Regions from separate parts of the Ruegeria sp. BE3 genome, predicted to be linked through region 4. Evidence: riboswitches for the same ligand, from Rfam matches in the RefSeq annotation. Region 4 holds a riboswitch; each other region holds the start of a gene.
What was found. A riboswitch is a leader RNA that binds a small molecule or an ion and turns the genes downstream of it on or off. The one in region 4 is predicted to bind cobalamin.
Positions count from the first base shown of each region.

Region 1 (7,827 bases), on a different contig from region 4:
CCGTGGCTTTCGCGGAAGACGACGTGCATGGCTTTACTCGGCTGCCTCGGTCACACCCACGAGGATATCGCGGATTTCGGCCTCTTTGATATCGTCATGCTCGGCAATGACGACTAGACGCGAGCGGCGCTCCTCGCCGGGTTCCCAAGGGCGGTCATACTGATGGCGCACGCGCGCACCGACGGCCTGAACCAGCAGGCGCATGGGCTTGCCTTGAACGGCGGCATAGCCTTTGACGCGCAGGATGTTCAGTTCTTTGGCCAGACGTTCGATTTTCGTCACCAGATCGAGCGGATCGCTCTGTTCGGGCAACTCGACGATGATGCTTTCGAAATCGTCATGTTCGTGATCGTGATGGCCGTCGTGATGCGATGGGCGTGCGTCCATGTCATCCTCGGCGGCGGCTTCCAGACCCAACACGACGCGGACGTCAACGACGCCCTCGGCCACTTCAACAACGGGCAGGGGGCGCGGGGCCTCTGCAGCGATGACCTCTTTGGCCTTGGCGACACCTTCGGGACCGGCCAGATCAGGCTTGGTCAGCAGGATGATATCGGCGCAGGAAATCTGATCTTCGAACACTTCGGACAGCGGCGTTTCATGATCAATCGAGTCATCGGCCATGCGCTGGGCATCCACCGCCTCGACATTCGGGGCAAAGCGACCGGCAGCGACCGCCTCGGCATCGGCCAGCGCGATGACACCATCGACGGTGATTTTCGAACGGATATCAGGCCAGTCGAAGGCCTTTAGCAGCGGTTTCGGCAGCGCCAGACCGCTGGTTTCGATCAGGATGTGATCAGGGCGCGGCTCCAGCGCCATCAGCACTTCGATGGTCGGGATGAAATCGTCCGCCACGGTGCAGCAGATGCAGCCATTGGCCAGTTCCATGATGTTTTCCGCCGGGCAATCGGGGATCGCGCAGGATTTCAGGATATCGCCATCAACGCCAACATCGCCGAATTCATTGACCACAACGGCCAGACGCTTGCCCTGCGGGTTCTGCATCAGGTGGCGCACCAGCGTTGTCTTGCCCGAGCCCAGAAAGCCGGTGATCACAGTGACGGGAAGTTTCTCAAGGTTGCTCATTTCAGGGCTCCAATCGGGGGAATGCGGGCTGCGCAGTTCTTGCGGAAATGTTCGGGGCGCTCGCGCCATTTGACCAGACCATCCTCGGTCGCGAGGTATTTGGTGGCACCCTCCACGATCATGTCGACGTGGTCGGTTTCGTTGAGGTGTTCATACACGAAGGTCCAGCGATCCGGCCCCCCGCGCAAGACGATGGAACAGCCCTCATCGCAGTTCGACAAGCATTCCACGGCTTTCAAGGTGATCCCTTCGGGCAGATCGGCCTGCTCAAGCGCCTTGTGCAGAAGTGCACCGGGGCGCTGCGCATCATCTTCGACAGGCAGCCCGCGACGGCAGGTGGTGCAAACCAGCAGCTCGACCGGAGCGGTCTCGGTCATGTCTCTCATCCCCCCAAATCCTCTTCGTGGGGGACGGGGTTTCATGCGGGTCGCTTTTGACCCGACACCGGAACACCCCGTCCGGTTTAAATCTCGGGCGTTGGCAGGTCTCCCGGCTTGCGGATGTCAGAGGCGGGCCTCTGTCGGATGTCCCGCCTTCCCGGCCTTGCGGCCAGTGGCTTGGGCACCCTCTCCGTTCACGGTCGCGGGGGCGGCTGCGTTTGACGGAAAACCCGCTGACGCATTCCCTTTTCATCTGCGCACGCAGACACCAACGAAAGGGACATGCGGCACGCTTGGGCTGCTTGTCAAGCGAGTCGCGATGATCAGCGAAGAAGCAGGTAAAAAGCGACCTGTCGAGGTCGCTGGGCGGCATGATCCATCTGTGGTGACGTGTTGGCATGGATCACAAGACGCGAACAGGAGGATGCGGCGCATGAAAGTAGGGTTTATCGGGCTGGGAAATGTTGGGGGCAAGCTCTCGGGATCGCTGCTGCGTAACGGAATCGATTTGACGGTTCATGACCTGAACCCGGATCAGGTGACCCGATTTGTCACCGAGGGTGCCAAAGCCGCTGAAAGTCCGGCGCAGTTGATGCGTGATTGCGACGCGGTGATCACTTGCTTGCCTTCACCCGCCGCCTCGGACGCCGTGATGCAAGAGATGTTGCCCGAGGTCGGCCCCGGCAAAATCTGGATGGAGATGTCGACCACCGATGAGGCTGAGGTCAAACGCCTTGGTGCCATGGTCATCGAACAAGGCGGCGCAGCGGTGGATTGTCCGGTTTCAGGCGGATGTCACCGGGCTGCGACGGGCAATATCTCGATCTTCGCTGGCTGTGACCGCGAAACGTTCGAGCGTATTATGCCCTTCCTGACGACCATGGGGCGGCGCATTCTGCACACAGGTGAACTGGGGTCGGCCTCGGTGCTGAAAGTGCTGACCAACTATCTGGCCACCGCTAACCTGATCACCTGCGCCGAGGCTTTGGTGACCGCCAAAGCAGCTGGAATGGATCTTGGAACCACCTATGAGGCGATCAAGATTTCGTCGGGCACCTCGTTCGTGCACGAAACCGAAAGCCAGGTCATCTTGAACGGTTCACGCGATATCTCGTTCACCATGGACCTGGTGAAAAAGGATATCGGCCTGTTTCAGGAGGTTGCCGACCGCGCCGGTGTCCCCCTTGAGGTGAATCCGGTGATGATCAAGATATTCGAAGACGGCATCGCACGCTACGGCGAGCGCGAGTTGTCCCCGAACATCATCAAACGCCTCGAAGATGCGACCGGACTTGAGATTCAAGCACCGGGCTTTCCACCCGAAATGCTGGATGATGAACCCGAAGAGCCCGGCTATGAGGTCATTCCGCAAAACCGCGCTGCGCCGTAAGCCTGTCTGTTGTCATTGAGCCAAACCAAGTCGGCCGCTTGCAGCGGTCGGCCTGTTTCGGGTTGATCACTGACCGCATTCCGTGTCTTTGTTTGGGTAAATTTGGGAAATACGGAGCGTCCAGTGAAAACCCGCAGCCCGCACACCCATCGTGAGCTTGAACTTCTGGATGTTCTCCGTCGTCTGGGCGGGACAGCCCGAAACTCGGAACTGGCCAAAACACTAGGGGTCTCTGAGGAAACCGTGCGGCGCACGATCAAGTCGCTCTCAGCCTCGGGCGCGGTCGAACGTGTGCATGGCGGCGCTTATCTCGCCGGCACCCAAGGCGACCCCAGTTTTTTTCGCCGTATAGCGCAACACTCTGAAGAAAAGCGGTTGATCGCGGGGCATGTGGCGAGCCTGATACGGGACGGGATGACCGTCTTTCTGGATGTCGGCTCGACCACCGCTTATGTGGCCGAAGAGCTGCGGCAGTCGGGAAACCTGACCGTCGTGACCAACTCGATCGGGGTGGGGCAGACCCTGGCCGGAACCAATGGCAATCGTGTGCATTTGCTTGGGGGCGAACTGCAAAGCGATGAGCGCGGCGCATTCGGTCACGTCACGCATCGGCAGGTACAGCGTTATGCGTTTGACATCGCAGTGCTCAGCATCGATGCGATTTCGGCACGTCGAGGTTTCTTGTACCACAGTTCAGTTGAGGCAGACCTTGCGACTGTTGTCGCCAGCAACACCGACCGACTGTTTGTGGCTGCGGCGCATTTTAAATTTGGTGAAACCGCGCCTTATGTCGGACCCGAGCCGCGTATGATCGATCTACTGGTCACGGACCAAGCACCTACCGGGGATGTTGCCAAGGCATTGAAGCAATGGGGTATTCGGATCGAGATTGCAGAAACCAATCACCGGCAAGCTGGCTAGTCGTTGCGCTTAAGCGTAGCCACAATCATTCAATCAGAGATCACGATGAGTGGATTGGAAAAATGGCAGCCCGTAGGGGAATCGAACCCCTCTTTCCAGGTTGAAAACCTGGCGTCCTAACCGATAGACGAACGGGCCACTTGGTCCAGACAAGCAAAGTGGCAGCCCGTAGGGGAATCGAACCCCTCTTTCCAGGTTGAAAACCTGGCGTCCTAACCGATAGACGAACGGGCCACGCTGGCTTGTGGAGGGCCTTTTACGGTTTACCTTCCCCCCCCGCAAGACGAAAAACGCAAGCCTGCGAAACTTTTTTGACCGTTTTCGAGGTGCGTTGAAGCAGGTGTCAGACGGCCTCTGCAGCGTCTTCCAGCCGCAGCTGTACGCTCTGTCGGCCACCCCAGGTATTCACCTCAAGCCGACCCGCAAAATGGAACCGAGCGCCGCCGTGATTGGACAGGCGATCTCCCAACGGACCCTCGAATGCGCCAAAGGCGATAGCGTCCAGTCCACCGGACATGCCATCGGACAGGGACAGTTTCAGATGTGTCTCACCTACGCGCTTGGCAAAGCGCACTTGCAAGTCGGGCAGGGCATATCGAGGGGCAGGGGCCGCAGCCCCGAATGGTCCTGCTTTTTCAATCTGTTCGATCAGATCAACTGTCGCGGCCCCCGGCATCAGCGCCCCGTCCAGTTTCAAGTCGGCTGGGCCACCTTGGCCCGCGCCCTGCTTGGCGAGAAGTTCCGACAGCCGCTCCATGGCAGGCTCCAGCTGATCGCGCATCACTGTCAGACCCGCCGCCATCTTGTGGCCGCCGCCCTTGACCAGCAGTCCCTCAGACGCCAGACGCTGGATCGACACGCCGAGGTCGACGCCCGAGACCGACCGGCCAGAGCCCTTGCCCTCATCCCCGTCAAATCCGATGACGATGGCGGGGCGTTTTGCGGTCTCTTTCAGTCGCGATGCGACGATGCCAACGACGCCGGGATGCCAACCGTCGCCCGCAGCCCAAACCAACGGCGCATCCAGTCCGCGTTCTTCGGCCTGCGCCATGGCTGCTGCGCGCACCGCGTTCTCAATTTCGCGCCGTTCCGTGTTCAGAGCATCCAGCCGCTCGGACAGGGCTTCGGCCTCGGAAACCGAGTCTGTGCTTAGCAAACGTGCGCCCAGATCGGCCTGCCCGATGCGCCCACCCGCATTTACACGCGGCCCCAGCAGAAACCCCAGGTGATAGCTGTTGGGCGCGGTATCCATGCGCGCCACGTCCGATAGCGCGACCAGCCCCGGTCTTTGCCTTTGGGCCATAACTTTCAACCCCTGCCGGACCAATGCTCTGTTGGCCTCGATCAGCGGCGCAACATCCGCCACCGTGGCCAGTGCAACCAGATCCAGCATCGCCATCAGATCCGGCCCTTTAGCACCCGCCTCGCGCAATTGGCGCCCTGCTTCGACCAGCATCAGGAACACCACGGCAGCGGCGCAGAAATATCCCAGATCGCCGCTTTCATCCTGCCGGTTCGGGTTCACCACGGCCACGCAATCCGGCAGTGTTTCTCCACCCAAGTGGTGGTCCAGAACGATCACATCCGCGCCCTTCGCTGCCGCGATAGGTTCGTGGCTGAGCGTTCCGCAATCCACGCAGATGATCAGATCATGGCTGGCCGCTAGTTCCTGCATGGCAGGCACGTTCGGGCCATAACCTTCGTCGATCCGATCGGGCACATAGAGAGTTGCAGCAATCCCCATCTGACGCAACCAAACCAGCAACAGCGCTGCCGAGCTGCCCCCGTCCACATCATAATCTGCGAAGACCGCGATCTTCTGGCGCTTGCGCACGGCGTCCAGAAATCGGGTCGCAGCGTGTTCCATGTCTTTCATCGAACGCGGATCGGGTAGCAATTCCTTCAGCTTGGGCTCCAGAAATCCAGGGGCCTCCATGGCCGGCACTCCGCGCCGGGCCAGAACCTGACATAGGGCACGCGGCAGATCGGTCTGTTGCGCCATCATCTCAGCCGACCGCTCGACCTCGATCGCCGGTCCAACCCAACGCCGCCCTGTCAACGATTGCTCAACACCCAGAAACGCCACGTCTCACCTCATGCACCAAGGCCGGACCCTATCGGACCCGGCCTTTTATCTTTTTACCAATACGCTCGACGAAGGCAGTGGCGCAAGTCGCTAAGCGTCGTTATGCGACCACATCGGTGTGCGGTAGGACATACGGCGCACCGAGCCCGTCTTGGACCGCATCAGCAGTGTTGTTGTCTCAACCCAGCCCGGCTCGCGCTTGATGCGCGGCAGCAGCGAGCCGCCGGTCACGCCGGTGGCGGCAAAGATCACATCGGCTGTCACCATCTCGTCGCGCGCATACACGCGGTCCAGATCGGTGATGCCTGCCTTGGCGGCGCGGCCACGCTCGTCATCGTTTCGGAACAACAGGCGGCCAAAGATCTGACCGCCCATGCATTTCAGCGCCGCAGCGGCCAGCACACCCTCAGGCGCGCCACCTTGACCCATATACATATCGATGCCGGTCGCTTCGCTCTCGGCACAGTGCATGACACCAGCCACGTCACCATCGGTGATCAGACGGATCGATGCTCCGGTCTCGCGCACTTCGGTGATCATCGCCTCATGGCGTGGACGTTCCAGAATGCAAACAGTGATATCGGCGGGTTCACACCCCTTGGCCTTGGCCAGAGCTTCGACCCGCTCCCGCGGGGTCATGTCCAGATTGACCACGTTCTCAGGATAGCCGGGGCCAACCGCCAGCTTGTCCATATACACATCCGGTGCATGCAACATCGAGCCGCGCGGGCCCATGGCGATGACGGTCAGCGCGTTGGGCATGTCCTTGGCGGTCAGGGTGGTGCCTTCCAGAGGGTCCAGCGCGATATCCACGCCCGGGCCGTTGCCCGTGCCGACCTCTTCGCCAATGTAAAGCATCGGCGCTTCGTCGCGTTCACCTTCGCCGATGACGACAACGCCCGCGATATCCAGCAGGTTCAACTGCTCGCGCATGGCGTTCACCGCAGCCTGATCGGCGGCTTTTTCATCACCCCGTCCAACCAGCGAGGCCGAGGCCAGCGCGGCCTGTTCCGCGACCCTTGCCAGCCCCAAAGACAGCAGGCGGTCGTTAAAATCGATCTTGGCAGCACTCATATTTTGGTATCCTCAGGTCAATAAAGCCGTAATGTCCGGCATAGCTTGCGTTTCATGCAGGCCGCAAGCTCAAACCTCTTCAATCCGCAGAGCAACAGGCTCGCCCGCGATGACATCGGTATCGCGCAAGCCTTCAAGCGCGACGTCCAGTGTTGCGCGGGTGGTCTTGTGCGTGACGATCAGTACGGGCGCGGTGCTTTCGGCATGACCATACTGGCGCATCCGGTCGATTGAGACACCGGCATCCCCCAAAATGGCGGCCACTTTGGCCAACGCACCGGGTTTATCCAGCAGGCCCAGCCGCAGATAGTAGGGCGCGGGCAGCCCTGTGACGGCAGGCTTTGCCTCTTCCAGCGACGTGGCAGGCCGTCCGAATGTCGGGATATGCAGCCCGCGCGCCAGATCACAGACATCGCCCATCACGGCGCTGGCCGTTGGTCCTTCGCCTGCGCCAGGGCCACGTAGAATAATCTGTTCGACCGCATCACCATCCAGCACAACCATATTGGTGCCGCCTTCCAGTTGACCCAGCGGTGAGTCACTGGGAACTAGACAGGGCTGCATCCGTTGCTCCAGCCCCCGCGCGGTGCGTTGCGCTACGCCCAGCAGCTTGATCCGATAGCCCATGTCATCAGCCTGATCGATATCATCCAGGCTGATCTGCTGTATGCCTTCAATCTCGATTCCGTCGAAATTTGGCTTGGTGCCGAATGCAATCGATGACAGCAGCGCCAGTTTGTGCGCCGCGTCGATGCCGCCCACATCCAGATTTGGATCTGCTTCGAGATAGCCCAGCTGCGCACATTCCTCGAACAGCGCGTTATAGCCCAGTTGCTGCGACTGCATCCGCGTCAGGATGTAATTGCAGGTGCCGTTCATCACACCCA
Region 1 covers NZ_JBQFTW010000001.1:516,435-524,261, forward strand. Annotated here, with positions in the region: gene cobN (cobaltochelatase subunit CobN) at 1-29, opposite strand, end outside; gene cobW (cobalamin biosynthesis protein CobW) at 34-1,089, opposite strand; gene ACR0AZ_RS02515 (DUF1636 family protein) at 1,086-1,466, opposite strand; cobalamin riboswitch at 1,552-1,757, opposite strand; gene ACR0AZ_RS02520 (NAD(P)-dependent oxidoreductase) at 1,789-2,859, shown strand; gene ACR0AZ_RS02525 (DeoR/GlpR family DNA-binding transcription regulator) at 2,983-3,780, shown strand; tRNA gene ACR0AZ_RS02530 (tRNA-Glu) at 3,844-3,918, opposite strand; tRNA gene ACR0AZ_RS02535 (tRNA-Glu) at 3,940-4,014, opposite strand; gene recJ (single-stranded-DNA-specific exonuclease RecJ) at 4,124-5,866, opposite strand; gene glpX (class II fructose-bisphosphatase) at 5,957-6,940, opposite strand; gene ACR0AZ_RS02550 (homoserine dehydrogenase) at 7,010-7,827, opposite strand, start outside.
Region 1: linked by a shared signal. The riboswitch ahead of ACR0AZ_RS02515 (DUF1636 family protein) and the one ahead of ACR0AZ_RS07645 (energy-coupling factor ABC transporter permease) in region 4 are both predicted to bind cobalamin.

Region 2 (7,827 bases), on a different contig from region 4:
TCCCGTCGCCGGAATTCGGCGGCCCCGTGGTCTTGGGGCAGGTTTCCGTTGTCGGGGAACTTGGGGCCTATATAGTCGCGTCACGTTAAGAAGGGAAGAGGCGAATGCGCTGGGTGATTTTGTGGATGCTGAGTGCCGTGACTGCGTTGGCCGAAGGTGAAAAGGCGGGCGAGTTTGACTATTACGTCCTGTCGCTCAGCTGGTCGCCCAACTGGTGCGCCCGTGAAGGGGATGCGCGTGGCTCGGATCAGTGTGATGCGCGCCATGACCACGGGTGGATATTGCACGGCCTCTGGCCGCAGTTTCATCAGGGTTGGCCTTCATACTGCCGCACACCTGAGGCGCCACCCACGCGCCTCATGACGCGGGAAATGGAGGATATTCAGGGCTCATCCGGGTTGGCCTGGCACCAATGGAAAAAGCACGGCACCTGTTCGGGCCTCAGTGCATCCGACTATTTCGCCCTATCGCGGCAGGCTTATGCAGGTGTTGCGCGCCCCGAAGTGTTCCGCAAGCTGGACGCCACGGTCAAACTGCCCGCCTCAGTAGTGGAAGAGGCCTTTCTCAAGGACAATCCGACGCTTGAGCCCGACATGATCACCATCACCTGCAAGCAAGGCTATATCGAAGAGGTCCGCCTGTGCGTGTCCCGCGATCTTGACCCGGTGCCCTGTGGCCGCGACGTGATCCGTGATTGCACCGCCAAAGACGCGGTGTTTGATCCGATTCGTTAGAGCTTTTTGTTCTGGCAGTCGCGGGCATAGTCCAGCGCTTTTGCAGTGCCTTTGAGATCAATCGCCATGACAGTCTGACCTTCCGGATTATAGACAGTCATGGTCTTGTTCTGCGCAATCGATGTGACGAAACTCCGGTCCGTAAAGAACACCGTCGCGCCGGGCACGCGATCCTGATTGAACCCGATGGCGGTGGCATTAAAGCTCTTGCCGTCCAGATCAAACCGGATCGGGTATTTTTCCCCCGGTTTAATGTCGCCCCAAGCCTTGTTGTAGACGGTGAAGTATCCGCGATCGTCCAGCGCATCATAGCCCAGCCGCACCACCGAGAGGTCCTGATACACCGTCTGGATTAGGCACCCATTGCCGAGGTTGGGGTCCATCATGATGTTCCAGCCTTCGACGAAGCCTTTGTCGATGAGTGCCTGCGACAGGGCAGCAGTGGCGGTGAATGCGGCAAAGGTTATGGCGAGAAAGCGGGGCATTTGTTTTGTTCCTCAGAAGCGTATAAGCACGTTTTGGTTATTGATTGCTAAAGATTATCTAAACGAAATCAGGTAGCCAAATAAGTACTATCTGCAGCTACCTGAAGTGAGTACCCCCGGTTCATCGTTTAGTACTGCAGCGACCTCCCGAGCATAACATGCGAGCGACAGATAGCCCGTACTGCTGAGAGAGTAGAACAAGAACCTTATTTCCCTGCCATTTTGTCTACTGGCCACGAACATTTGGCTAACTGCATCAGGGCGGTTCGCTCTAACTTTGTCGAAAATTTCCGATAACTCCTTTGCGCCTGGAGCGTAGTCGACATCTTGCCAACGATCTAAGAAGAAGACTAGGGCGTCGGTGTCATCCAATCCTGATGGTCGTACATCAGGGTTAATGTCAGGATTTGCGAGAGCAAGCGCATGATAAAAAGCGTCAAGGGTAGGGTCATCCATCTTGGAGAAGATAGCAACTCGGAGTTTTTCGTGACCGTCGGCCTTTAGTGAAGTCGTCGAAACGAGAAGCAATAGTACAGTTGCGAATATGCTTAAGAAAACTCTGAGCATTTGTGGTAAGATTCCAACATCTTCACTTTGTTTACATTGCGAATACTTGTTGGTCTACAATTCCTTCCGCGCCCTAAGCGCCGCAGTAATCGTCCCATCATCCAGATAGTCCAACTCGCCCCCAATCGGCACACCCTGCGCCAGCGAGGTCAGGCGTACCTGCCCCTCTAACTGATCGGCGATGTAATGAGCGGTGGTCTGACCGTCGACGGTGGCGTTTAGGGCAAGGATGATCTCGGTGATACCCTCGGCCACAACTCGATCCTTCAACCGCGGGATACGCAATTCATCCGGGCCGACCCCGTCCAGAGCAGACAAAGTCCCGCCCAGAACGTGATAGCGACCCTTGAAGACCCCGGCGCGCTCCATTGCCCAAAGGTCGGCGACGTCCTCGACCACGCACAGCTCTCCGGTCGCGCGAGCCTCGGCGTCGCAGATGTCACAGATGTCGGTGGTGCCCACATTGCCGCAATTCAGGCACTCGCGGGCGGTGATGGCTACTTGTTGCATCGCGTCCGATAGCGGCGTCAGCAACAAGGCGCGTTTGCGGATCAGGTGCAGCACCGCGCGGCGGGCCGAGCGGGGGCCGAGGCCCGGCAGCTTGGCCATCAGGTCGATCAGATTGTCGATGTCACTGTTCGAACTCACTGCGCGTTCTCCTGCAAATGGGCCGGACTTGGGTGCCCGGCCTCGACTCCGTCAGGAGTGCCTATCAGAACGGCAGCTTGATGTCGGCGGGCAGGCCCATGCTTTCGGTAAGCTTGGCCATCTCTTCCTGCGAACGCTCGGCGGCTTTGGTTTGCGCATCCTTGATCGCAGCCAGGATCAGATCCTCGACCACTTCCTTGTCGTCGCCGTTGAAGATCGATGGGTCAATATCGAGCCCTTTGAGCTCACCCTTGGCCGTGGCTGTGGCTTTGACAAGACCGGCACCGGATTCGCCAACAACCATCAGATTGTTCAGCTCTTCCTGCATCTCGGTCATCTTGGTCTGCAGGTCCTGTGCGGATTTCATCATCTTGGCCATGTCGCCCAGACCGCCGAGTCCTTTGAGCATCGATATTCTCCTGTAAATCGCGTTGCCGTCTAAATACGGGTGGCGCGGACCCGGCACAAGGGGCGAGGCGCGTCCCGTCCGTCGCCAAAGTCTTTGGGAAGGCCCTTCCGCCGGTTGAGCCTCACAGGTATCGCCTCGACCTCAATCCTCCTCGAACGGGTCCCATTCGTCTTCGACCTCAGGCAGGGCTTCGGTTTCGACCTGCGCCGCGCGTTGCTCAGGGGTTTCGATCTTGGTGATTTTGGCCTTCGGGAATTGCGCCAGCACCGCCTGAACCAAGGGGTGTTCGGTGGCCACCTGCTTCAGCGCCAATTCTGCCTCATCGCGAATTTCAGCAATCGTTGCTGCATCGCCATCGGATACAATCGTCACGGCCCATCGATTACCAGTCCAGCGCTGCAAAGCTGATCCGAGCCGAGGGGCAAGGTCCGCGGGCGCATGGGGGGCGGGAGTAAACTCGATCCGACCCGGCTGATAGGAGACCAGACGTACACCGTTTTCAACTTCGACCAGAAGCTTGACGTCCCGATTGATCCGGATCAGTTCGACCACATGGTCGAAAGTAGGGTAGCGGGCCAGAGCGTTCGCCACGTCCTGGGCCAACGCTGCCGAGGGCGCGCCAGCTGGGTTGCGCGTTGCCGCATAGGTCGTTTGCGTCGCAACGGGGGTTGAGACGTTGCTCTGCGTGGCTGCCGGCAAGCCGCCTCCCGGCCCTCCGTTTGGAGGAGGCATGGGCGCATCCTGAAGGCGTTTTATCAACTCCTCAGGGCTGGGCAGGTCGGCCACATGAGTGAGGCGGATCACGGCCATTTCGGCGGCCATCATCGCGTTGGGCGCGGCGGCAACCTCTTCGAGTGCCTTCAGCAGCATCTGCCACATGCGGGTCAACACGCGCATCGGCAGGGCATCTGCCATCTGCTGGCCCCGGGCGCGCTCATCGGGCGAGACGGTAGGGTCTTCGGCGGCGTCTGGCGTGATCTTCACCACCGAGACCCAATGGGTAATCTCGGCAAGATCACGCAGAACGGCCAGCGGGTCTGCCCCTTCGGCATATTGGGCGCTGAGCTCGGTCAGGGCACCGGCAGCGTCGCCGCGCAGGATCATATCTATCAGGTCGAGCACCCTGCCGCGATCCGCCAGGCCCAGCATCGCGCGCACCTGATCGGCGCTGGTTTCGCCCGCGCCATGGCTGATCGCCTGATCCAGCAACGAGGTCGCGTCGCGGGCAGAGCCCTCGGCGGCGCGTGTGATCAGCGCCAGCGCATCCTCGGCAATCTGCGCGCTTTCGGCATCTGCGATCTTGCGCAGCAGGCCGATCATGTCTTCGGGCTCGATCCGGCGCAGATCGAAGCGCTGACAGCGAGAAAGCACCGTGACCGGAACCTTGCGGATCTCGGTGGTGGCAAAGATGAACTTTACATGTTCGGGCGGTTCCTCAAGCGTCTTGAGCAGCGCGTTGAAGGCGCTGGTCGATAGCATGTGGACCTCGTCGATGATGTAGATCTTGTAGCGGGCCGAGGCGGCGCGATAGCGGACGCTGTCAATGATCTCGCGAATATCATTCACGCCAGTACGGCTGGCGGCATCCATCTCCATCACGTCGACATGGCGGCCTTCCATGATGGCCACGCAGTGTTCACACTGGCCGCAAGGTTCGGTGGTGGGTTTGCCTTCGCCATCCGGGCCGATGCAATTCATGCCCTTGGCGATAATCCGGGCGGTGGTGGTTTTACCGGTGCCGCGGATGCCGGTCATGATGAAGGCCTGCGCGATGCGGTCGGCCTCGAACGCGTTCTTCAGCGTGCGGACCATGGCGTCCTGGCCAACCAGATCGGCAAAGGTTTCTGGGCGATATTTGCGGGCAAGCACCTGATAGGCGGGGCTGGGCGTGTCGGTCATGTCTGCTTTCGCGGATTCGAGTTCTGCCGCAGCGTAGAGGCCGCCGCCGTCCGCGTCCACCGCCCGACCGGATGATTTTCGTTTTGGAATGCGGGACGGGGCGGTTAAGATCAGACACTTGAAGACCCGTAGAAAGATCTTCTGATTAACGTTTCGGGGGGAACGTATAATGTCTCAGATGGTTATCCATGCACTTCAGGTTGGCGGAGGAACGCTCGCGCTGACATCGATGCCGGGTCGGGGTGGCGATTATCAAGGCGATCTGGATGCCGTCGCCGATTGGAAGCCCGGCCTGATCCTTTCAATGGCAACCGAGGTCGAGATGATACTCGATGGCGCCAGAGATTTCGGTATCGACGTTCGGAACCGCGCCTGCCGATGGGTTCATCTGCCGGTCGAGGACTATGGCACGCCATCACCCGAGGTGGACGAGCGTTGGGTAGAAGCCAGTGCCGCAGTGCGTCATGCGCTGTCCGGTGGCGGGCGCATTTTGGTTCACTGCAAGGGCGGATGTGGTCGATCTGGCATGGCTGTACTGCGTTTGATGATAGAATGCGGCGAGCATCCGGATGCAGCGTTGCAAAGGCTGCGCGCGTTGCGCCCCTGCGCTGTTGAAACCGACGAGCAGATGGAATGGGCGATCGCGCCCGCCGGTATTCTGGCTGTGGGCTGACTTGTCAGGCAGACGGTCGGTATTCGGGTTGCACCGACGTAGTCTGGGCAAGCGTCAACACTTCGAGCATCGCGCATGGCGGGTTCGACAAGATACTTGTCGACAGTGCTGCGGTCTCGGTGCCGAACAAAAGGTCTGCGTAGCTGTCCAGATGCTCAATCGCGTCGTCTGATCCAGCACCGCAGAACACTCTGACTTCGTCGGCGCGCGCGCGAAAACGGGCGGTGCACCCATCCGTACAATGCGCCAGTTCGCTACTGCCCTGAATCTCGAATTCTGTAGTTGCCGCAGGGGCTGATTCCGCCATCGAGGTGGCCAGCGCCCGTGCGATTCGCGCCAAAGCCGGACAGGTTTTCCCCGTCCTTTGGCAAATTGTTGCCGAGAACTGGTGGGTTCCGGTTTTCCATATCATGATGCGCCCTCCGCGCGTGGGCTGAGGGTGTGAAACAGGTGGGACAGCACAGTGCAGTCTGGACCTGCCCGGACACCCCGCCCGAGTTTCAGTTTCGGTTCCGATGGCAGGTCTCCTGACTTGCGGGTCATCGCTTTGCCGACCTTCCCAGCCTTCAAGGCCAGTGGCGCTACGGCATTGCTCTCCGCTTACAGTTGCGGGGGCAGTCGCGGATTTGGTCCGTTCCGGATATTACCGGGCAGGGCCGCACCGTGTTCCCTTTTCATCCCGGCCTCGAACGAGGGAGCGGGAACCATCACCACATCGCTAGCGGTTGCGCACTTCCCGAGTCAAGCGGATTGAATGCCACAAGCTTACCTTTGGTCCAGCCACGTCAACCTTGACTCGAACGCGATCGAGTGAACTGATCGGTTCAGATAACGCATGAGGATCAGATGTTGGACGCTCAGCAAACCGTGATGACCGAGGAGTTCCGGTTCCCCGCCGGGCCCGCGATGCTGTCCGCCCGCTTGTATCGGCCTGCGACCGATCCGGAAACGGTTGTGGTCATTAACAATGCCACAGGTGTACCACGAGATTACTATCAGCATTTTGCGCGTTGGCTGGCAGCTGAGCGCGGAATAGCCTGCCTGACCTACGACTACCGGGATTTTGGTCACTCGCTGACCGGGTCGCAGAAGGCCTCGACCGTGACAATGGCAGACTGGGCGCTGGTCGATATCCCTGCCGCACGGGCCGAGATGCGGCTTCGGTTTCCGGGTGCCAAGCTGTGGAGTATTGGCCACTCGCTTGGTGCGATGCTTGGGCCGGTGCAGTCGGATATCGAACAGATAGATCGGATGATCTGCGTCTGTTCAGGACTGGTGACGCTCAAAGATCACCCGTGGCCTTACCGCGCGCTGGCTGCGTTGTTCTGGTATGGCCATGTGCCGTTATTGGTCCGTGCTCTGGGATATTTGCCAGGCAAGGTGGTCGGTTTTGGTGAAGACCTGCCCGCGCCTGTCTATTGGCAGTGGCGCAAGTGGTGCACGGCTCCCGACAGCTATCTGCCCGAGATCGGAGAGACGCTGCCTCAGGCTCGCTGGTCCACTGCAGGCGGGCGTGTTGATCTGTTCGCCTTTGAAGATGATGAGATGGTACCACCCGCCGCCGTGTGGCGGCTGGCTGATCTTTACGGCTCAAATGCCCGTCGTCACCTGTTGTCGCCGCAGGAATTTGGTTTGCCAAAAGTTGGACATATCGGAGCGTTCGCCCGACGCAACGCAGCGGTCTGGCCCCGCCTGATCGACTGACCAGACGGGGCGTTGCCTCACAGCTTCTTGCGTGACTTTTTCTGCTGCGTGACGCTGCGCACCATCTTGCCGAACGCTTTGTCCCGCGCCCGGGATTGAGCGATGGTTTCCGAGTTGCGCTGATCCTCGCGCCGCAACTTACGCCAACGCTCCAACCGGGACGGATCAAGCGCGCCGCTTTGGACCGCGGCCTGAACCGCACAGCCGGGCTCGGTTTCGTGCTGGCAATCCGAGAAACGGCAATTCAGGCTCAGCTCCGTGAGGTCCGAGAAGACCTCATCAACTCCGTCCTGTGCATCCAGCAAACGCAGCGCCCGCATGCCGGGCGTGTCGATCAGCCAGCCGCCATTGCGCATCTGATGTAACGCGCGCGCGGTCGTGGTGTGCCGGCCCCGTGCGTCATCCTCGCGAATGCCCGCCGTGGCTTTTTCCTGCCCGGTCATGCCATTGGCTAGTGTGGTTTTACCCACTCCGGACGAGCCCACCAGCGCACCGGTCTGACCCTTTGGGCACCACGAAAGAACCTGTTCGATCTCTGCTGGATCCAGTGCATTGATCGCCGACACAGTCAGAAACGGATCGATGGCTTGCGCCTTTTTCACAAAGGTCTCGGGTGCATCGGAATTGTCGGCCTTGGTCAGCACGATCACCGGATAACACCCGGCCTGATGCGCAAGCGCCAGATATCGTTCCAGCCGAGGCAGGCTG
Region 2 covers NZ_JBQFTW010000007.1:122,572-130,398, forward strand. Annotated here, with positions in the region: gene ACR0AZ_RS16060 (ribonuclease T2 family protein) at 105-734, shown strand; gene ACR0AZ_RS16065 (hypothetical protein) at 731-1,219, opposite strand; gene recR (recombination mediator RecR) at 1,841-2,434, opposite strand; gene ACR0AZ_RS16075 (YbaB/EbfC family nucleoid-associated protein) at 2,499-2,843, opposite strand; gene ACR0AZ_RS16080 (DNA polymerase III subunit gamma/tau) at 2,985-4,742, opposite strand; gene ACR0AZ_RS16085 (protein-tyrosine phosphatase family protein) at 4,912-5,415, shown strand; gene ACR0AZ_RS16090 (hypothetical protein) at 5,420-5,827, opposite strand; cobalamin riboswitch at 5,916-6,139, opposite strand; gene ACR0AZ_RS16095 (alpha/beta hydrolase family protein) at 6,262-7,119, shown strand; gene rsgA (ribosome small subunit-dependent GTPase A) at 7,137-7,827, opposite strand, start outside.
Region 2: linked by a shared signal. The riboswitch ahead of ACR0AZ_RS16090 (hypothetical protein) and the one ahead of ACR0AZ_RS07645 (energy-coupling factor ABC transporter permease) in region 4 are both predicted to bind cobalamin.

Region 3 (7,827 bases), on a different contig from region 4:
GTGGCCATGGCCAGACCGGCGCCGTTCACGATGCAACCGATATTGCCGTCCAGTCCGACATAAGACAGGCCACGATCCGCCGCCCGGCTTTCGCGCGGGTCTTCCTGGCTTTTGTCGCGTAGCTCTGCGACCTGCGGGTGGCGGAACAGGGCGTTGTCGTCAAAGCTCATCTTCGCGTCCAACGCCAGCACCCTGTCATCGCCGGTGATGACCAGCGGGTTGATCTCGACCATGGTCGCGTCCAGCTCGCTGAAAGCGGCATAGCAGCCTTGCAAGGTGCGGACCATGTGCTGGATCAGGCGCGGCTCAAGCCCTAGATTGAACGCGATCTCACGCGCTTGAAACTCCTGCAGGCCAACCGCCGGCTCGACGATCGAACGGACGATGCTGTCGGGGCGTTCGGCAGAAATATCTTCGATCTCCATCCCACCCTCGGACGAGGCGACGATCATCACCCGCTGGCTGGAGCGATCGAGAACGAAGCCCAGATAAATCTCACGGTCGATCGCCACCGCAGTTTCTACATAGACGCGGTAGATGCCCTTGCCTTCGGGACCGGTCTGATGCGTCACCAACTTACGGCCAAACATCTCGTCGCAGGCTTCGTGGATTTCATTTTCCGAATTGCACAGCTTCACGCCCCCGGCCTTGCCACGCCCACCGGCGTGCACCTGAGCCTTCACGATCCATTTATCGCCTCCCAGTTCACGCGCGCGATACGCAGCCTGTTCCGGGCTATAGGCGAGAGCCCCCGAAGGTGTTTCGACGCCGAACTTCGACAGAAGCTCTTTTGCCTGATATTCGTGGATATCCATCTGCATTTCCTCCCGTTTATGCAGCGATAGATGTGCCGTAGCGGCTTTCCAGAAGCGCATCGATGGCTTCGAAATCCACCGAGCCGCCCATCTCGCGGATCGCTTCGGCAAACAGCTTCACGATGCGGCTGATCGCCTGGTGGTTCAGCTGGTTCAGGATGCCGATGCGGACCTGTACCGGAGCGCTGAGCGTCGGCCAGATGCCAAAGCCACGGGCGCGGCAGTTCTGCACCAATTCCATCTCGCGGCCCGCAAGCTCGGCTGGCAGGTTCAATACCACAAGGCTGGGCATGTCCGAGATCACTTTGCAACCCAGTGCCTTGACGGCATCGCGCAGAACGGCCTCATGCGTCTTGTAGGAATGCGCGCGTTTGGCCAGCCCCTCCTGCAAAGTCAGGCGCAGGGATTCATGGAAGGCGGCAACGGCGTAACCCGAATGGGTGCGGTGATAAGTACCTTTTTCTACGTCCTGCCGGTCAACGATGCCCCAGTGGCGGGCCTCGAAAATGGGGTTGTGGACGTAGGTGTAGGCGCCGGTGGTTTTTAGCGCGTCGATGTAAGCGTCGGTGAAGCTAACCGGCGCATAGGTCAACGGTAGGCAGCACAGGCCTTTCTGCGGGCATGAAGCCCAGCCAACGACACCCGGATAATCATCGATGCGGAAGTCCGCGACGCCCAGCGACGACACAGCGTCGATCAGGCCCATCGCTCCGTGGCGTTCACAAGCATCCGAAAAGCCCTGGATGTCGTTCACACGGCCCGAACCGGTTTCCCAATGCGCCATGAAGGCCCATTTCGGTTTGTGCCGGGCCAGAGCCTCTTCGATCATCTCGCCGGTGACGGGCTGGCCGTGGGGAACTTCGATCACGGTGACACTGGCGGCTTGCGGGTCCAGCGGGTTGGCCGCGTGTTCAGCCGGGGTCGCGGCCTTGATGCGCAGGGTCAATGCATCGATGCCCGAGAAAGTGCCGTTCGTGAAGGCCACGACCTTGTCGCCTGGCATGACGGCCGAGAACATGGTGTCGAGGCCGCTCCACCCCGTACCTGCGACGGCAAATGTATAAGCGTTTGATGTGCCCCAGATCTCGCGCAGCATGTGCTTGCATTCGATCATCCCGCGCAGAACATCACCGTGCATGTGATCAGCGATACCGGCACGGGCAAAGGCCTGCAGAACGCGGGCATCGGTGTTTCCCGGTCCGGGACCTGCGGCCAGGGTTTCCGGGATTTCGAGGCTGGGGTAGATTTGAAAAGTCATATGTTCCTCCGCGGCGGCAGGGACAAGTTTCGCCCCGCTGATCGCCTTTCCTTGGAGGAGAACCGAAACTTGCGTCATTGCGCAACGTAACTTACTACTGCTTTGGGATACCTATTTGGATGGGTAAATTACTACCCAAATAGGTAAATATGCTGATGTATACCAACATAGTACCTACCCATATGGATGGGTTCTTGCGAAATTGGACAGGAAATCAATGACCGAGACGTTACAGCGCCCCATCGATGTCATGCTGGCCAACAACAACCCTCTGGTCCTCTCGGCTATGTCCGAAATCTTTGAGCGTGATCCGCGATTCTCGCTCGTGGCGACCTCGGCTACGGCCGAAGGCTTCCTTGGTACGGTCATGCGCATCCCGGTTGCAGTGGGGATAGTATCTTGGGAACTGCCCGCGTTGGGCGCAGCCAAACTGATCGAGGTTTTGCGTGAACAGGCCAACGCCCCGCGGTTTGTGGTCTATGGGGATGAAGCCGGGGATGTGCCGCGTCAGGCCATGCAGGCGGGGGCTGCCGGGTTCGCACCGCGCTCTGGTGACGTCGAAGGCCTGCTTGAAACCTGCGTAGATGTGGCCAAAGGCAAGATGGTTTTTCCGTTCATCGACGTGCGCAAGATGCAACAAAACCCGTTGCAGACGCTGTCGCGCAAGGAACTGGCGATCCTTGAAGCTTTGGCGACCGGCATGTCCAACCGGGAGTTATCGAAAGAGCTGCAAATTTCGACCAATACAGTGAAGTTCCACCTGTCGAACATCTATGAGAAGCTATCGATCAAGAACCGCGCAGGCGATCGCGTTTTATTATTCTTCAAAAGCCGACAATGGTTAATGAGACCTGAAGGTCAGCCATTCTGATAGTAGAAAGAGAGTTTTCGACTCACTCCACCCGGAGGCGGCGGGAAAGGGGCTGCTCTGCGGATTTGCTCTTTTGCGGCGCGGTCGATCTGGGTTGAACCGGAACTGTCGGTTATCTCGACCCAAGCGAGTGAGCCATCCGGGTCGATCTGGAAGAAAACCCGCGCAAATCCGCGCTCGGACACAAAGACTGCAGGGGTCCGGTTCAAATGCACCAGTACCAGCCCTGCATAGTTGGTGGTGTTGGAATTACCCGGCCCGCGCCCGCCCGACTGACGCTGACGATCGCCGCGGGTAAAGGCATCGGTGCCCTGGCGTTGAAAGGTCGTTAGTGGCGACTCGATGAGCTGTTGCGGAAAGCGCAATTCGGCGAATTGGTCCGAGCTGTCGGCCGCGCCTTCGGGCGCTTCGCTGGGTGTGCGATCAGGTAGGCGTGGACGGATTGACTCGGTTACCGCCTGCTCTGAAGCGGCAATATCCGCCTCCTCCTCCGGCTCCAGCGCAGCGATGACCGGGGGGGCGGGCGCTTCGGCTTCTGCCGGCTCTGGTTCCGTGGCCGGTTCGCCTTGCGGGATTTCAGCAACCTCATCAACGGAAGTCGGCTCTGCAGTCTCGGCATCAGCGCGCGCAGGTTCTTCGCTGTCTGAAGGATCAGCCGGTTCGGCGTCCTGCGGTTCGATCACCTCTGGCTGAACCGTTTCAGCCTCGCCGAAATCGGGGGCAAAAACGCGTTGCGGATCGTCGGACGCAACCAGTGCTTCGCTGGTGGGGGTTTCGGCTGCTTCCGGTTCTGGGGTTTCGGCAGGTTCGGGTTCCACTGGATCGCTGGACGCCTCCGCAAGATCTTCGAAGCTGTTGCTCAGGTCCACCACGTCGGAATTGCCTTGTGCGGCAGGTTCACCCGGTTCAACAGATGCAGTCATGCTGAGTCCAAGAATGTGCAAGATCAGCGACACCAGAATGGCCAGCGCGGCAACTATGATCGATCCCCGGATCATTCCAGTGTCCGTTTTGTGACCAGAAACACGGAAGGCGCACCATTGCGGCGCAACAGGCCCGTGACTTCGATCAGGCGCGCACCCGGAGCGTCACGATCCGGAACGATCCGTACCGGCCCTTCATCATGATCGGCCATGAAGGTCTCGGCATCGGTAGGTGTTCCGCGAAAGCTCAGCGTTCCATCCTTGTGCAGAACCAGCGCGTCGGGCGGTTCGCGCCCTTCGAGCTCTGACGTGTCCACAAGGTCGAGGTCAGGGTCCAGTGGTGGTGCGATGGTACCGGTGATCAGAAAGAAGATCAGCATCAGAAAGACGACGTTGATCAGAGCTATGGTTGAATCGCGTTTTCGGCGGGGGGCGGTCTGGCGGATCATCGGCTCACTCCAGCACCAGAACGCTGAGCCCCTCGCGCCCGCGCAGCCGAACCAACAGATCCGTCAGGCGTTGGGCCGTGACATCGGTATCGAGGCTGACGAGCACCTGCCCGGTTTCGATCTCGGTCGCGAGATCGTCCAAGGTTATCGCCGTGCCGTTCAACACAAGACGTTCCGCACCGAGCTGTAGAAAGACCCGCTCAGACGGTTCGCTGGTTTGCGCGGTTCCGCCAGTCGTGCTGCTCAGCTCGATCTCGCCGAATTTTGAGAAGGTCGAGGTCAGCATGAAGAACAGCAAAAGCAGAAAGATCACATCGATGAGTGGCGTCATCGACAGGGTCCGCCGGACAAATGGCGCCCGGTTACGCATGTTCCGGCACGGCTGAAATGGCCTCGGCCTCTTTGGCGAGCTGACCTGGTACCAACACGGTCCGCAGTGCTTTGTCTGCAAAGACCCGCTCGCGCGCGGTGCGGCTTTCGAACCATGACAGAACCATTGAGGTCGGCATCGCAACCGCCAGCCCCACGGCGGTGGTGATCAGCGCCACCCAGATGCCACCCGCAAGCAGCGACGGGTCAATGGAGCTGCCTGCCTGTTGCAGGCTTTGGAACGCTTCGATCATACCCAGAACGGTCCCGAACAGCCCCAGCAAAGGCGCGAGTTGGGCAACGGTGTCAAGAAGGCGAAAACCGCGCTCCAGCCCTGCCAGGGCCAATCCGGCTTCAGCATCCAGACGATCATCGAGACCGGGTAGATCGGGCGCATCCATGGCTGCACCGACCAATGGGGCCAGATAACTGTGGCTTTTCGCCAATCGCGCGCGTGCAGTCTGATGATCCCCGGCATCCCATGCCGTCAGGGCCTGGGACAGCACCCGATGTCGTCCAACTCCGGTCACGGTGAATTGCCACAGTTTGTAAAGCGTGACGGCCAGAGCCAGCACTGACATCACGATCAGAATGGCCACCACTGGCCCGCCCAGAGCCACGATCTGGCGCAATGCTTCAAGCGCGTTCATCCCAAAAGCTCCACATCTATCCGGCTGGTAAGGTTCAGTCCTGTTGCACAGATATCGCTTTCTGAGCCGTCGACAACGCAGCTGTTTGCGCCATTGATCAGAACGCGCCCGATCGAGTCGCAGTTGAGATCGGGCAGGCCGAACTGACGCACGCGCGGACGGTCTGCCGGCAGATCCCGAAAATCGAACAGAGAAAGCGTAACGACACGGCCCGAGCTGTCGAAAATGACGGTCTCAAAAGCTGCCTTCTCGATATCGCTTCCGGTTTCGTTCTGAACCAGAAAGGTCAAGCGGCAGGCGCCGTTCACCTTTTGCACGGTATTGAGCTCCAGCAACAGTTCCGAGGGGTTGTCGTCAGCAGATTGCGCCAGCGCCGAATTTGTTGATGAAATTGCCAGCACAGCTACCAGAGCGAGGCGGTGATACGGCATGAGCGGGCTCCTGATTGTTTAGCGCTGAGGGTTTGTCCCGCGCATCTTTGCAGGGGTTGATCCCTCTTATCCAATCCAACCGAGACGTGAAAGAGCGGGTGGCGCGATTGTGTCCGGCCGACCGGTAACGCGTGATAACTTTCGTATTGACGCATTCATCGATCTCAGGCACTGAATCCGGTGATGGTTCCCAAGGGTGCGCCCGTGGGATGAAAAGGGAATACGGTGCGGTCTACACTGGCCAAACCCGTAACTGCCCCCGCAACTGTAAGCGGCGAGCGAAGCCAAACAGCCACTGGCCCCAGGGGTCGGGAAGGATGGCCAAGCACCGACCCGCGAGTCAGGAGACCTGCCATCAGTTGTTCAACCAAGCCGGGGCGGGGCGTCCTGGAAGGAGGCTTTGATGGCACGTGATACACGTGTTTCTGTAATCAGCACCTTCGCACTGCGTTTGGGCAGAGGCGGGGGGTTATATGCCTGGCGCACCTGATCATTTTGTTCTGATCTGTTCGACCTGTGCGGCCGCGCAATCAGTGGATGGAGTGCATGATACGCTTCAATCGAAGCTGCCCGAGCGCTTTGCGATCCGGGCTGTCGATTGCATGGCAGGATGCGCGCATCCCGTGACCGTAGGTTTCCAAGCGGTCGGCAAGGCGCAGTATCTATTTGGTGACATCCAGACATTGATTGACGTCGAAGCCCTGGCCGAGTTTGCCCGTCAATATCAACAGAGCCCGGATGGCTGGACCAAAGCCAGTGAGCGTCCGCGTGCCCTTTACACCAAAACCTTGTCTCGCATGCCCCCGATCAGTCAGGAGGTGTCGATATGACCGTCCAGCCGTTTTTGGTGGCTTCGGATCTCGAATATTATGCCTTGAATGGGGACATATTGCTGCAAGGCGTATCCTTTGAGCTGTCCGAGGGGTCAATCCTGGCAATCGCGGGCCCCAACGGAGCAGGTAAAACCACACTGCTGAATTTGCTTTGTGGGGCAGAAGGGCTGGCACTAGGGGATGTTTTGCTCAAGGGGCGCAGCCTCAAACAACTCTCGGCAAAAGAGCGTGCTCGAATGATCGCGGTGGTCAGTCAGCAAGAGATGCCCGACGGGCGCTTGTCGCTGCGTGACTATGTGGCACTCGGCCAGATTCCGATCCGCGCGGACCGGTCTGCGGGTGAACACGCGCAAGAACTCAGCCGTATATTGGATATTACGGGCCTTGGCGCGCTAGCTGACAAGAAGATGGCCCAACTGTCGGGTGGTGAGCGTCAGCGCGCGCATATCGCTCGGGCGCTGGCACAGAACCCGACTTTGCTGTTTCTTGACGAGCCGACCAATCATTTGGATCCCGATGCGAAGGGGCGGATGCTGTCTCTGGTCGCTGATCTGGGTATTACTGTCGTCATGATCGTGCATGATTTGGTCATGATCCCTGAATTCGCCACCCACGTTGCTCTGATGAAATCCACGCGCCTGACCGGGTTTGGTTCGGTCGACGAGGTACTGACATCGGAACGTGTGCGCGAAACCTTCGGTGTCGATTACCTGCGCTTTCACCACGAAGGCCGCATGATCCCTGTTCTGGACATCCGAAGAACAACGCTTTCCACATAAACTCAGGAGACTATCAATGAAGCAAATCTGGTCCGTGGCGCTGGTCACTGCCATGGCAAGCGGCGCCGCTGCGCAAGAGGTGACGGTTGACAATTGCGGCGAACCGCTTGTCTTTGATGCCGCGCCAGAACGTCTGGTCGTGCATGATATGAATATGACCGACATGGCCTTTGCGCTGGGTCTGCAGGACAAGATCGTCGGTCTGACCGGCATCACCGGATGGTATAAGACCAGCCCCGAGTTCGACACGCTGCGCGGCGATATCCCTGAACTCGCGCCGAAATACCCGACTGTCGAAAATCTTGTTGCGGTCGAACCTGACCTGTTCTTTGCCGGTTGGTATTACGGTATGAAGCCGGGCGGAGATGTGACCCCCGACACACTGGAGCCATTCGGCATCAGGACTATGATCCTGACCGAAAGCTGCGTCCATCTGAACAAGGATCGCC
Region 3 covers NZ_JBQFTW010000003.1:207,030-214,856, reverse strand. Annotated here, with positions in the region: gene ACR0AZ_RS10670 (malate--CoA ligase subunit beta) at 1-815, opposite strand, end outside; gene ACR0AZ_RS10665 (aminotransferase class V-fold PLP-dependent enzyme) at 832-2,073, opposite strand; partial or broken gene ACR0AZ_RS10660 (response regulator transcription factor) at 2,324-2,918, shown strand; gene ACR0AZ_RS10655 (energy transducer TonB family protein) at 2,932-3,942, opposite strand; gene ACR0AZ_RS10650 (ExbD/TolR family protein) at 3,939-4,316, opposite strand; gene ACR0AZ_RS10645 (ExbD/TolR family protein) at 4,321-4,647, opposite strand; gene ACR0AZ_RS10640 (MotA/TolQ/ExbB proton channel family protein) at 4,679-5,335, opposite strand; gene ACR0AZ_RS10635 (hypothetical protein) at 5,332-5,766, opposite strand; cobalamin riboswitch at 5,934-6,137, shown strand; gene ACR0AZ_RS10630 (DUF1636 family protein) at 6,240-6,596, shown strand; gene ACR0AZ_RS10625 (ABC transporter ATP-binding protein) at 6,593-7,378, shown strand; gene ACR0AZ_RS10620 (ABC transporter substrate-binding protein) at 7,395-7,827, shown strand, end outside.
Region 3: linked by a shared signal. The riboswitch ahead of ACR0AZ_RS10630 (DUF1636 family protein) and the one ahead of ACR0AZ_RS07645 (energy-coupling factor ABC transporter permease) in region 4 are both predicted to bind cobalamin.

Region 4 (7,827 bases):
GCCTGGTCCTGGCTTTCGCAGACATAGGCTGAGCCGGTGAATTTCAGAATGTTCTCGTCAACACCTGCGGTTTTCACAATGCAGCCGTCGCGGGCAATGTTTCCGAACAGTACCGCAAGACCGCCATCCTGGCTAAAGGCATATTCTTTCGAGCGGATCACGCCGCCTTGGCGGTCGGTATCCAGCTCCTTGTACCGGTTCGACTGGCTGAAGGCCTGCGTGGTGCGCACTCCGCCTGGTGCAGCCTTGAACAGTTCCTGCGCTTTGGGATTGTTGGCGATCTTGATGTCCCAATTGGCAATCGCTTCACCCATCGTGGCCGAGTGAACGGTTGCGCAATCCTCGTGCAGCAATCCCGCACGGCTCAGTTCGCCAAGGATTGAGAAGATGCCACCGGCGCGGTGCACGTCTTCCATATGCACATTCTCGGTATTGGGTGCGACCTTACACAAACAAGGCACTTTGCGGCTGAGGTGGTCCATATCGGACATGGTGAAATGCACCTCGCCCTCATGCGCAATGGCCAGCAGGTGCAGTACCGTGTTGGTCGAGCCGCCCATGGCGATGTCGAGGCTCATGGCGTTCTCAAAGGCTTCGAACGTAGCGATCTCGCGTGGCAGGAAGCCTTTTTCGTCCAGGTCATAGTGCCGCTTGGTGATCTCGACGATCCGGCGACCGGCCTCAAGGAACAGCTCTTTGCGGTCCGCGTGTGTGGCAAGGGTCGAGCCATTGCCCGGCAGCGCCAGACCCAGCGCCTCGGCCAGACAGTTCATCGAGTTGGCGGTGAACATGCCCGAGCATGACCCACAGGTGGGACAGGCATTCTCTTCGATGTGCTGAACCTGTTCGTCGGTGAAGCGGTCGTCAGCAGCGGCGACCATCGCATCCACAAGGTCGATCTTTTTGGCATCCAGATCAGCGATATCGATCTTACCAGCCTCCATCGGGCCACCCGAGACAAAGATCGCCGGGATGTTCAGACGCATCGCGGCCATCAGCATACCGGGGGTGATCTTGTCGCAGTTCGAGATACAGACCATCGCGTCGGCGCAATGCGCGTTGACCATGTATTCCACCGAATCCGCGATCACCTCACGCGAGGGCAGCGAATACAGCATCCCGTCATGGCCCATGGCGATGCCGTCATCGACCGCGATGGTGTTGAACTCTTTCGCGACACCACCGGCTGCCTCGACCTCGCGCGCGACCATCTGGCCAAGGTCCTTCAAGTGGACGTGACCGGGCACAAACTGGGTGAACGAGTTTACGATGGCGATGATCGGTTTGCCGAAATCATCGTCGCCCATACCGGTGGCGCGCCACAAACCGCGGGCACCGGCCATGTTGCGGCCATGGGTAGAGGTTCTGGATCGGTACAATGGCATGATGCTGTTTCCCTTTTGCCTCGGGTTGCATGTCTTGGGGTTCGTGCGTTATAGCGCACGTATCACATGTGCGCTATAACGTACAAGAGGATTCGGAAGTTGATGATATGGCACCGGACGACATAACGCTGAAATTACGGGACGTGCGGACGGCGTCCGGGCTGAGCCTGTCGAAGGTGGCTGAAATGACCGGGGTCAGCAAAGCCATGCTGGGCCAGATAGAGCGCGGCGAATCCAGCCCCACCATCGCGACCTTGTGGAAAATCGCCAAAGGCTTCCAGCTACCACTCAGCGCGCTGATCGATACGGCGCTGGGCGACCCGTCTGTTTTCCAGACCGTGACCTTCCCCGGGACCATAGAGGTCAAGATCGTCTTTCCCTTCGACCCCGCCCTAGGGGCCGAGACATTTCACGTCAGCTTGCATCCGAACCAAAGCCACGAATCCCCCGCCCATGCCGCTGGTGTGACCGAGGAGGTGTTTGTTCTTTCAGGTACGCTCGAGATTCTACGCGATCGGGAATGGGTATCTTTGCAGGCCGGACAGGGCTTGCGCTTTGCCGCTGATATCCCCCATGGATACCGCGCGGGTGCAGAGGGTGCCGCATTCCTGAACATGCACCACTACGCCCAGCACAACGAGTATTCTGAAAACGGCAAGGCCCATTCATGACTGCAGTTCTCGACAGCCTCACCATCGTCGACGCTATTGGCTCGTTTGGGGCTTTGATCGTGGTCGCGGCCTATTTTGCGACACAGATGCGGATGATGAACTCTGACGATCTCGCGTTTCCGGTGGTGAACCTCTTGGGGTCGGTTCTGATCGTCTATTCGCTGCTCGAGAATTTCAATCTGGCGTCGATGCTGATCGAGGGGTTCTGGATTCTGATCAGCATGATCGGGATCATTCAGCATTTCAGGTTGCGCCGCGCAAAGTAGTGCGCGGCGCGGGATGTTTAGGCTGCGCTGAGAAGACGTGGCGTGAACAGGCCGAGCTTGTTCAGACCCTTCATGGATTTCGCAGCCGCAAGAACGGCAAGATCGGCCAGGGGCTCAATCAGGATAACCATCATGTAAGCTCCGCCAAAGCTGGCCACGGCGGCGATGTTTTCGGCACCGAAACCCTGACCGTAGAACGCCCAGAAGGCCACCCATAGTACGACACCACCCTGATAGGCGGTCGACAGCGCAAGTGCCTGAGAATACTTGAGGTCAACATAGGCCGTATTCGGCGCAATGACGCGGTTTGCCAACGCCTGCAGGGCAAACAGAGGCACCAGCAACGTCGTCATGTTCATTCCGAACTGGGGCAGATCGAAGGGTGCCAAGAAAAACCCTTGAACAAAGAGGCCCAGGATCAGACCAATCGCAGCCGGGGCGGCACCGAACAAAAGAAACAGTGTCGAGCCCAGAATAAAGTGCACCTCTGACACTCCCACCGGGAAATGAGGCAGAACTTCAAAGAATGTGAAAACAAGGCCGGTTGTCAGGGCAGACCGCACTGCAAGGCTTGCAACACCACTGTTTTTGACGCTCTCCCACGCCAGCTTCAGACTATAAAGCCCTGCCCCGGCCGCGGTGGCATAGCTCAGGACAAGTTTGGCGCCGTTAACGACGCCCGGTTCGATATGCATAGTTTGTTCTCCTTACCGTCACACCCGACGGTAGAAACGTGTTGAAATTGGGCGGATGCCCGGTTTGTGCATGGCAGGTCTCCTGACTCGCGGATTAGGATCGATCCCGGCCTTCCCAACCGATCATTTCGGTCAGTGGCCCTGATGGGGCGATACTCCGCTTACAGTTGCGGGGGCAGTTCCGGAGTTGACAGGATTTGTCGCACCGGATTCCCTTTTCATCCCTCTGGGGAAACTCCATTGGGAACCATGTCGCACAGATTTCTGCCACAGAATGCTGCCTGTCAAGCACGCCAAGCATGTGGTTGGAAAAAAACGTTCCCCGCGCGGGTTCTGAGCTGCGGCGTGACTTGAACGTTTGGCCGTGCCCATATAGGGAAAATCCAAGCTCGCTCAGGGGAGGCTTTGATGCAGGACGATCCGAAAACTCTCGTATCCACAGACTGGCTGGCCGCGCATCTCAAGGACCCGGATCTGCGGATTCTGGACGGGTCCTGGTATCTGCCCGCGCAGAACCGCGATGCGAAGGCCGAGTATGATGCAGGCCATATCCCCGGTGCGCGGTTCTTTGACATTGATGACATTGCCGATCACCGTTCGGACCTGCCGCATATGGCACCTCCGGTCGAGAAATTCATGTCCCGCCTGCGGGCGATGGGGGTGGGCGACGGCCATCAGGTCGTGGTCTATGACGGGGCTGGGCTGATGTCTGCCGCACGCGTCTGGTGGCTGTTCCGTTTGATGGGTCAGGACAATATTGCCGTTCTGGATGGGGGGCTGCCGAAATGGCAGGCCGAAGGTCGCGAGATCGAGGACCTGCCGCCCGTCGTTCGCGATCGCCATATGACCGTTCGCGTACAAAACCATCTGGTGCGTGACGTGACGCAGGTTTCAGCTGCGGCCAAGCTGAACGATCATGAGATCATCGATGCGCGCTCAACTGACCGCTTTGCCGGAACAGCGCCAGAACCACGCGAAGGTTTGCGCTCGGGTCATATTCCGGGCTCTCACAATGTGCCCTTTGGTACGCTGCTGAATGCAAATGGCACCATGAAGTCGCCCGAAGAGTGCCGCGCCATATTCGAGGCCGCAGGCGTAGATCTGTCGAAACCCGCAATCACATCCTGCGGCTCGGGCGTCACGGCTGCGATCCTCAGCCTTGCGCTTGAGCGCATGGGTAAAAAAGATCATTCGCTTTATGACGGCTCCTGGGCTGAATGGGGTGCCTTCCCAACCCTGCCCGTCGCAACCGGAGAGAACTGATGTTCGAGAACCTCAAGCCACAGCCAGCCGACAAGATTCTGGCGCTGATGCAGATGTATCGCGATGACCCGCGCGATCAGAAAATTGACCTGGGGGTTGGCGTTTATAAAAACGCTGAGGGCATCACCCCGGTCATGCGCGCCGTGAAAGCGGCTGAAAAGCGCATTCTGGAAGAGCAGGAGACCAAGGCCTATACCGGTTTGGCCGGTGACCCAGCCTATGCCGATGCCATGATCGGTCTGATTTTGGGTACATCGGTCCCGCGCGCCAACATCGCCGCCGTGGCGACGCCGGGCGGCACCGGTGCTTGCCGTCAGGCGTTTGAGATGATCCGCATGGCCAATCCGTCGGCCCGTGTTTTTGTGTCTAACCCGACTTGGCCGAACCATCTGTCGATCCTGAATTATCTGGGAATCGAGACGGTCCAGTATCGTTATTTCGACGGTGAAACCCGCGGCGTCGATTTCGACGGCATGATCGAGGACCTGAAAACCGCCAATGCGGGCGATGTGGTTCTGCTGCACGGCTGCTGTCACAACCCGACCGGAGCCAACCTGAACATGGTGCAGTGGCAGGAGGTCGTGAACCTGATCAACGAGCGAGGCCTCGTAGCGATGATCGATATCGCCTATCAGGGCTTCGGCGACGGCCTTGAAGAGGATGCGCAGGCGACCCGTCTGGTTGCCTCATCGGTCAAGCGTTGCCTGATCGCGGCGTCCTGCTCGAAGAACTTCGGCGTCTACCGCGAACGGACCGGTCTGCTGATGGCGATCAGCGACGATGCGGCGCAAACGGCTCTGAACCAATCGACACTGGCTTTCCTGAACCGTCAGAACTACTCGTTTCCGCCAGATCATGGTGCGCGCGTGGTAACGACGATCCTGAATGATGACGCGCTGCGCGCCGACTGGGCCGCCGAGCTGGAAGAGGTCCGCTTGTCCATGCTGGGTCTGCGTCAGCAACTGGCTGACGAATTGCAACGTCTCAGCGGGTCGGATCGTTTCGGTTTTGTCGCACAGCACCGCGGCATGTTCTCGCGCCTTGGTGCGGCACCTGAACTGGTCGAGCAACTGCGCAACGATCACGGGATCTACATGGTTGGCGACAGCCGCCTGAACATCGCCGGTCTGAACGCGACCACCGTGCCAATTCTGGCGCAGGCGATTGTAGACGTCGGGGTCTGATTCCAACGAAAATGGTTTGCTGAACGCTGCGCAAACTAGCTCAGCGTTCAGTGAGATTTGTATTGGGTTTTCTCAAAGTCATCTTACCCGCTCGGCTATGACCATATTTCTTTGTTACCAGCGATGGCGGAGACAACTGCCTTTGCACGTTGCTCAACTCCTGGCATATAGGAAAGGCCCATATGCTCAACCTCAATGTATATCAAATAGTTGGCAACATCAGTTTGGGTGCTACCGTTGCGCAGTTGGCCAGCTACTGACATAAGATACGTATCGTACTCATCCGCGAAGGGTTCGGATTGCTCATCTCGCCAGCAATCTCCGGGGGCTAGTAACCCAATAGGATCCCAAAGTGACCATCCTATGTCGCGTAGCCGGGGTAAATTAATTCGAGGATTGCGAGAAGAGTGCATTGCTGTCGCCATTCAATTGTTCCCCCCAGACGGTTTCATAGGGGCACCATTTTGAAAAGCGGCACTTCGACGAAATACAATTCTCGGGGATAAATAAAAAAACCGGGCGCGGACGCCCGGTTTTGATTGTGCTTTGATGGGGAAGTTTAGCCCTTCGAAAACTCCGGATAGGCTTCCATACCCAGTTCCGCCATGTCGAGGCCGTTGATCTCGTCCTCTTCGCTGACGCGGATGCCAAGAGTGGATTTCAGGATCACCCACAGGATCAGCGCGCTGACAAAGGTGAACACACCGTAGGCGACAATGCCGGTCAGCTGAGTGATCAGGCTTGCTTCACCGTAGAAGATCACGGCAATGGTGCCCCAGATACCGGCGAACAAGTGAACCGGGATGGCACCCACGACATCGTCGATCTTGAACTTGTCCAGCATCGGAACTGCGAAGACCACGATGATACCGCCGACGGCACCGATCCAGAGCGAACCGAACAGGGTCGGGGCCAGCGGCTCCGCCGTGATCGAGACCAGACCGGCCAGCGCGCCGTTCAGAACCATGGTGAGGTCGGGCTTTTTGTACATGACCTGTGTCATGATCAAAGCGGCGACGGCGCCAGAGGCTGCGGCCATGTTGGTGTTGGCAAAGATGCGCGACACGTCGGACACGTCCCCAACAGTACCCATTGCCAGCTGTGAGCCTCCGTTGAAGCCGAACCAGCCCAGCCACAGGATGAATGTACCCAAAGTGGCCAGCGCCAGGTTTGAACCGGGCATCGGATGTACCTTGCCATCTTTATACTTGCCGATACGCGGGCCAAGGATGATGGCGCCTGCCAGAGCGGCCCAGCCACCAACCGAGTGTACAACGGTCGAGCCGGCAAAGTCCGAGAAACCGGCTTCGGACAGCCAGCCGCCACCCCACTGCCAGGACCCTGAGATCGGGTACAGAACACCAGTCAGAACGATGACGAAGATCAGGAAGGGCCACAGCTTGATCCGCTCTGCCACCGCACCTGAGACGATCGAGGCGGTTGCAGCCACAAACACCAACTGGAAGAAGAAATCCGAGCCAATCGATGCGTAGTCGAGCGCTGCATCAGCGGGCGCAACGCCAACGGCGTCAAGCTGCGTGGTCGAGAAGAAGGGCCCCAGCCAGCCAGCGATGGTCCAGCCGTCGCCGGGATACATCAGGTTAAAGCCGATCAGCCAGTACATGATCGCTGCAAAGGAAAACAGCGCAACGTTCTTGATCATCTGCATGGCGACGTTTTTCGAACGCACCAGACCGCCTTCCAGCATGGCAAAGCCAGCGGCCATGAAGAAGACCAGAAAGCCCGCCATCAGGAACAGCAGTGTGGTGAAGATATATTGGGTATGCAGCGCAGCCTCGCCTTCGGCAGCCTCTTGCGCCAGCCCCATCTGCGGCAGCACAACAAGTGCGGCGGCAGGAATGATGAATTTCATCAGGTTCATTGTCAGTCCTCGAATGTTTTGGAAGCGGGGCGCTTAAAGCGCGTCCTCGTTGGTTTCCCCGGTCCGCACGCGCATGGCCTGCTCGACATCGAGGACGAATATCTTGCCGTCACCGATCTTGCCGGTTTTGGCTGTTGTGGTGATGGTCTCGACGATCTGGTCGGCCATGGTGGCGGGCACCACGATCTCGAGTTTGATTTTGGGCACGAAGTTCACAGCATATTCCGCGCCCCGATAAATTTCCGTGTGGCCAGATTGCGAGCCGAAGCCCTTGATCTCGGTCACCATCATGCCGCGCACGCCCGCGTTGGTCAGTGCCTCGCGCACCTCCTCGAGCTTGAACGGCTTGATTGTCGCAATGATCAGTTTCACGTCTTTCCCCTCTATCGTCCCGGACAGACCGGTATTTTGCACCTGCAGAAAAAGAGCGTGACATCGCGCGTTAGGAAACGATTCCGGAGGGGTGACGCGGGGAAAAAGA
Region 4 covers NZ_JBQFTW010000002.1:56,780-64,606, forward strand. Annotated here, with positions in the region: gene ilvD (dihydroxy-acid dehydratase) at 1-1,385, opposite strand, end outside; gene ACR0AZ_RS07635 (helix-turn-helix domain-containing protein) at 1,493-2,056, shown strand; gene ACR0AZ_RS07640 (CBU_0592 family membrane protein) at 2,053-2,322, shown strand; gene ACR0AZ_RS07645 (energy-coupling factor ABC transporter permease) at 2,340-3,017, opposite strand; cobalamin riboswitch at 3,073-3,284, opposite strand; gene sseA (3-mercaptopyruvate sulfurtransferase) at 3,426-4,280, shown strand; gene ACR0AZ_RS07655 (amino acid aminotransferase) at 4,280-5,464, shown strand; gene ACR0AZ_RS07660 (ammonium transporter) at 6,024-7,346, opposite strand; gene ACR0AZ_RS07665 (P-II family nitrogen regulator) at 7,380-7,718, opposite strand.